Regions from separate parts of the Fructilactobacillus sp. YLN 2412 genome, predicted to be linked through region 2. Evidence: predicted binding sites of a transcription regulator. Region 2 holds the regulator's gene; the other holds the start of a gene.
The links. The regulator HrcA, encoded in region 2, represses chaperone genes, less so after heat shock. The targets are predictions, from matches to a motif close to TTAGCACTCNNNNNNNNNGAGTGCTAA.
Positions count from the first base shown of each region.

Region 1 (3,436 bases), 430 kb from region 2:
ACATTAACCTTGTTTGCTTGACCTAATTGTTCAACAGTAGTGTCTTTTAATTCAAGTCCAAGATCATCACTAATAACAGTAGCACCAGTCAAAACAGCAATATCTTGAAGTTGAGCCTTACGACGATCACCAAATCCAGGAGCTTTAACTGCAACTACGTTAAATGTCCCTCTCATTTTGTTCAATACCAAAGTAGGAAGAACTTCACCACCAATGTCATCAGCAATAATTAATAATGAACGACCTTGTTCAACTACTGATTGTAGTAATGGCATGATATCTTGCATGTTGTTAATCTTCTTATCAGTAATCAAGATGTATGGATTATCAAGATCAGCTTCCATCTTTTCTTGATCAGTTACCATGTATTGTGACATGTAACCACGATCAAATTCCATTCCTTCAACAACGTCTAAGCTGGTATCAACTCCTTTAGAATCTTCGATGGTAATTACTCCATCTTTACCAACTTTTTCCATTGCTTCAGCTATTAAGCTACCAACTTTTTTGCTTGCAGATGAAATTGAAGCGATTTGTGCAATATCATCTTTGTTTTCAACTTTATGACTCATTTTGTGAAGACTGGCAACAGCTGTTTCAGTTGCTTTTTCAATTCCTCGACGGACACCAACTGGATTTGCACCAGCAGTAACATTCTTCATACCTTCTTTAACGATTGCTTGTGTCAAAACAGTCGCAGTTGTAGTACCATCTCCAGCAACATCATTAGTTTTTGATGCAACTTCAGATACTAATTTAGCTCCCATATTTTGAAAATGGTCAGGTAAACTAATTGATTTAGCAATGGTAACACCATCGTTAGTGATTGTTGGATCACCAGCTGTTTCTTCTAAAACAACGTTACGACCTTTAGGACCCATAGTAGTTTTAACTGTATCTGCTAGTTTATCAACACCTTTAAGCATTGAACTTCTAGCATCGTCAGAAAATTTAATTTCTTTAGCCATTTTAATCACCTCATAATAATATTTTTAATCGTTTAATTTTTTATTTAATAATTGCGAGTAAGTCGCCTTCGTGCATTACTAAGTATGAATTCTCATCATATTCAACTTTGGTACCTGCGTACTTGTCAAACATAACTAAATCTCCAGTTTTAACTACTGGAGCAACCTTCGTACCGTTATCAAGAACTCGACCTTCACCAACAGCAACTACTTTTCCTTGCGTTGGTTTTTGCTTAGCGTTTTCAGCTAATACAATTCCACCAATTGATTTTTCTTCTTGATCTTGAACTTCAATAATTACACGATCACCAAGTGGTTGTAACATGATAACCCCTCCAATTAATTTCATTTTATTTTGGCACTCGAACTATTCAAGTGCTAACTACATTATTAATATATCGCCATCACCAATTTATTGCAAGAATTTTGCCCAAAATAAAAAGCATTCTAGTTAATTAGAATGCTTGCTACTATTTTTGATCGTAATGATCAATAAAGTAAATTAAAGTTTGTAATTCATTGGTTAAATCAACGTTATGAACGCGAATATCATCAGGAACTGATAATCGAATTGAAGTAAAATTAAGAATTCCTTTTACCCCTGCTTTAGCAACTTGATTGGCAACTTCTTGAGCCACATCTGATGGAACCGTTAAAATCACAACACTAATCTGTTGTTCCTTTAGTTGAGTAACCATTTGACTCATGGGATAAATTGGAACTCCCCCTTGGATAGTGTTAATATTTTTAGGATTGACATCAAAAGCTGCAGAAATGCGAATATTACTATCCTGGTGAAAATTAAAATTAAGCAAAGCATGCCCTAAGTTACCAACTCCGACTAATGCTACATTTGTGAGTCGATCCTGATGTAAAATATTCTTAAAGAATTCCATCAAATTGTCAACATCGTATCCATAACCACGTTTGCCTAAAGCACCAAAATAAGAAAAATCTCTTCGAATAGTGGCTGAATCAACGTGAATAGCGTCTGCTAATTCTGTAGAAGAAACTCGCGTTTTACCACCGTCATGAAGAGTATTTAAATAACGATAATATAACGGTAACCGTTTAGCGGTTGCACGCGGGATTTTTGTTTCTACCATTAATTCATACTCCTTTTATTATTACAAAATTCTAGTATTATTAAGTTTACCACAAAAACAAACGATAAAACTAAAGTTTGTGAAAATCTACTTATTTATTAAACAGGCTTTCTTCTAGAATATGATAAAATTATCACAGAAAGTAGGTGTCTTCGTGATTATATTACAAGCCAATAATCTAACTAAAAGATTTAATGGTGAGATTTTATTTAAAGATATTAATTTAACTATCAGTGAAAAAAGCCATATTGGTCTAGTAGGTCAAAATGGTGCTGGTAAATCAACTCTTTTAAAAATGTTGATTGGTATTGAATCAGTTAGTGAAGGAACAATTACTAAAAAGAAAAATTTAACCATTGGCTATCTCCCTCAAAATACTGGACTACATTCTAATAAATCGATTTTAAATGAAATGGAAACAGCTTTTGCTGGTGTCATTAAAGAAGAACAACAACTTCACAAACTTGAAGCAGAAATCAGTGATTCAACAACAATTGAAAATCCAGAAAAATTAGCGGAAGTTTCAAAACGTTATGATGAATTACAAGCCGATTTCACAAGAAAAAATGGGTATGGTTATAAAGCAGAAATCAGAACAGTTTTAAGTGGTTTTGGTTTTAAAGAATTCGACTTTGATCGTAAAATCAATGAACTTTCTGGTGGACAACAAACTCGCCTCGCCATTGCCAAACTTTTGCTAGAAAAACCACAATTATTAGTTCTAGATGAACCAACCAATCATATTGATATGGAAACTACAGACTGGTTGGAAAATTATTTGCAAGCTTATAATGGTGCACTCTTGATTATTTCTCATGATCGTTACTTTATGGATAAAGTTGTGAATGAAATCTATAATTTAGATAACGGAAAAATGGATTACTATAAAGGTAATTACAGTAATTTCACTAAAGAGAAAATTCATCGTCAAACAATTGCTGAAAAAGATTTTGAAAAACAACAGAAAAAAATCAAAAAAGAAGAAGACTTCGTCAAAAAAAATATTGTAAGAGCTTCTACTACCAAAAGAGCGCAGTCGCGTCAAAAACAATTAGCCAAAATGGAAATCATTGATAAACCCAGTAATACTCACAAAACTGCTAAATTCAGATTTAATCCTGAACGAAAAAGTGGAAATGTAGTTTTAGATGTTGATAATCTAGCGATTGGATATCAAGACAAGATTCTAAGCTATCCCATCAGCATTCACTTAAAACGTTATCAACGAATGGCTGTTTTTGGTCCCAATGGAATTGGAAAATCAACTTTGTTAAAAACAATTTTAGGTCAACTACCTAAAATAAAAGGGACAGTTCAATTTGGCACTGGGGTCAATATTGGCTATTATGATCAGCAACAGGC
Region 1 covers NZ_CM183165.1:1,035,714-1,039,149, forward strand. The annotation lists gene groL (chaperonin GroEL) at 1-968, opposite strand, end outside; gene groES (co-chaperone GroES) at 1,009-1,293, opposite strand; gene AC0GLR_RS05250 (redox-sensing transcriptional repressor Rex) at 1,439-2,074, opposite strand; gene AC0GLR_RS05255 (ABC-F family ATP-binding cassette domain-containing protein) at 2,229-3,436, shown strand, end outside.
Region 1: groES (co-chaperone GroES) is a predicted target of HrcA. The motif match lies at 1,324-1,350, and genes of this name have one in related genera.

Region 2 (3,436 bases):
ACAATTAGAAACAGCTTCCAAGCACAATGAAATTGAAAAGCTGGTTTATCCCATCGATAATGCTCTCAAAGCCTATCCACAAGTTGAACTTTCCAAATCACAATGGGAATTAGTTCAGCATGGCGGTTTTATTGACACTAGAGAAGTTAATACTACTGAAGCTAAAATAGTTTTAAGATATAATGAAAAGACTAGAGCGCTTTATTATAAAGATGCTGAAAATAATAGATATAAACCATTTAAAATGTTTAATCTTGATTAGAGGATTGGTTATGCAGGTAATTAAATTATCGGATTCAATTAATAATAGTTTAAAAACAAAACCAGCTGTAATTGCAATGGGTTTTTTTGATGGTGTCCATTTAGGTCATCAAGAAGTTATCAAAACTGCAAAAAAAATCGCAGATAAAAATGGACTTCCTTTAGCAGTTTTGACTTACGACCACCATCCCGCATTGGTTTACCATAAATTAAAAGGCAATGCCGCTCGTTATTTAACTATTTGGGATCGAAAACAACAACTATTTCAAGATTTAGGTGTGGATATTGTTTATCAAGTAAATTACAACTATCAGTTTCAGTCACAAAATCCCCAAAAATTTGTCGATGATTTTTTGTTGAGATTAGATCCTCAAACAGTTGTAGCAGGGTTTGACCACACGTATGGGGCTAAAAATGCTAAGATGTCGGATTTGCCTAACTACGCTAAAGATCGATTTAAAATTGTAACAGTACCGGCTGATAAACTTGATCGGAAAAAGATTAGTTCGACTAGGATTAGGAAAAATTTGGAAGCTGGTCACATTGAAACTGTAAATCATCTTTTAGGATATCGATTTGAAACTAGTGGAACCGTGGTGCATGGGTTTGCCCGTGGTAGAACATTAGGTTTTCCAACTGCTAATATTGAATATAGTAATTTGCAACAAATGCCAGTTGAAGGAGTTTATGTTGTTAAAATTATGGTTGGACAACAATGGTATGGAGGCATGGCATCGATTGGTAGAAATGTTACTTTTGGTAGTCAAAACCCAATCACATTAGAAATAAATATTTTTGATTTTAACCAGAATATTTATGGCAATCATGTGCAGGTACAATGGATGTCTAAAATGAGAAATGAAGTTAAATATAATGGCAAAAAAGAGTTAATTAAACAATTACAACAGGATGAAATTGATGCTCGCAATTTTATTAAATTAAACTGTTAAATTATAAGCATCATTCTTGACCTTTATTACATTCCTTGATAAAGTATAAATGTACCTTAGCACTTGGGAAGAGAGAGTGCTAAAAAGGAGTGATGGGAATGCTCACTGAGAGACAGAACCTGATACTTAAGTACATTGTGGATTATTATTCTGAAACTGGAGATCCAGTTGGTTCTAAAGCTTTAGCAAAGAAGTTACCAATTAATGTTAGTTCGGCTACCATTCGGAATGAAATGGTTATTTTAAGTAATTATCATTTAATTGATCAGGTGCACACGTCATCTGGAAGAATTCCTTCTACTCAGGGATATCGTTATTATGTGGATAATTTGGCTAAGCCATTACCTCTTGATAATAAATATCGAGATTATATTAGTACTTCATTGAGTGGATCTTTTCGACAAATTGATGATATTGTACGTCAATCGGCAAAGATTCTTTCTCAAGTAACGGATTATGCAGCAATGACTTTTAGTCCTGAAAATCCAAGTAATGATATTATCAATCATTTTCAATTGGTTCGATTAAATGACCACCATTTAATGGCGGTTATTGTAATGGAAAATGAACAAGTAGAAAGTCAGTCTTTTTTGGTTAAACAAGAAGTAAATGCTAGCCAGATTGAAATGTCTACTAATCTTTTGAATCATCATCTTTCCGGGTTAACGACGAGCCAAATTATGATTAAAATTCAAGATGGTTTTTTTGATAATTTGAAACTATATATTAAAGATACAACTCCTATTCTAAATGCATTTAAGTATTTGATCCAAAAAGTTGTTTCTGATCGTTATTTTGTAAGTGGAAGATTAAATTTATTTAATCAAAATCATGATTTAAAAAATGCTAAACCGTTATATTCATTTTTGAATGAAAATTCGCGTTTAACTGAAATTTTGAATCATAGTTCTCAACCAATTTCAGTTCAAATTGGTTCTGAGTTGCAAGACGATATTTTGAAAGATTATAGCCTGATTGCAGGGACTTATGATGTTGGAATTCATGGTATTGGTCGAATTGCAGTTATTGGTCCGACTAGGATGGAATATCCTAAAATATTAGGATTAGTTGATGCGTTTCGTACTGAAATGCAAGAACAAATCAAAAATTATTATCACAGTTATGATCAGTAAAGGAGAATGATTATGGCAGATAAACATTCAGATGAAAAAGAAAATATAAAAGAAGATCAAGAAGCTGTTACTAAGGAAGATAAGAATGTAGCTGCTGAAGATGGTGAAGTTGTAAATTTAAAAAAACAACTTGATGAAGCACAAAATGATTATTTAAGAGCTCAAGCAGAAATTCAAAATATGCAAAAGAGCAATCAAAAAGAACAAAGTAATCTTGCTAAGTTTGGGGCTCAAGGACTTGCAAAGGATATTATTCCAGCAATGGATGATTTAAAACGTGCCCTAGAGGTTAAAGTTGATGACGAAAGTGGCCAACAATTAAAATCGGGGATTGAAATGGTTTTCAAACATCTAAAAAAAGCTTTAACTGATAATAATATTAGTGAGATTGACGCTGCAGATGTTGATTTTAATCCAGAACTTCATCAGGCAGTGCAAACTGTTGCTGCTAGTGAAGAACATCCAAGTGGTACAGTAGTACAAGTTTTACAAACTGGTTATGAACTTGCTGGTCGGGTGATCCGTCCAGCAATGGTAGTTGTGGCACAGTAGTTGCAATTATCTATAAAAATTAAAATAAATTAAAAAAGGAGTATTAAAATGGCAAGTAATAAAATTATTGGTATTGATTTAGGTACTACTAACTCAGCTGTTGCAGTTATGGAAGGTGGAAAACCAAAAATCATCACTAATCCTGATGGTTCAAGAACAACTCCATCTGTAGTTGCATTTAAAGATGGTGAAATTCAAGTCGGTGAAGTTGCCAAACGACAAGAAATCACTAACCCTAATACTGTTCGTTCAATTAAGAGTCACATGGGTGAAGAAGGCTACACTGTTGATATTGATGGAAAGAAATATACTCCACAACAAATTTCAGCAATGATTCTTCAATATATCAAGGGTTACGCTGAAGACTATCTTGGCGATACAGTTAGCGAGGCTGTAATTACTGTTCCCGCTTACTTTAATGACGCTCAACGTCAGGCAACTAAAGATGCTGGTAAAATTGCCGGACTTGATGTTAAACGGATTATTAATGAACCAACTGCCGCAGCTTTGGCATATGGTTTGGACAAACAAGATAAAGAT
Region 2 covers NZ_CM183165.1:605,202-608,637, forward strand. The annotation lists gene truB (tRNA pseudouridine(55) synthase TruB) at 1-262, shown strand, start outside; gene ribF (riboflavin biosynthesis protein RibF) at 273-1,211, shown strand; gene hrcA (heat-inducible transcriptional repressor HrcA) at 1,310-2,344, shown strand; gene grpE (nucleotide exchange factor GrpE) at 2,357-2,896, shown strand; gene dnaK (molecular chaperone DnaK) at 2,945-3,436, shown strand, end outside.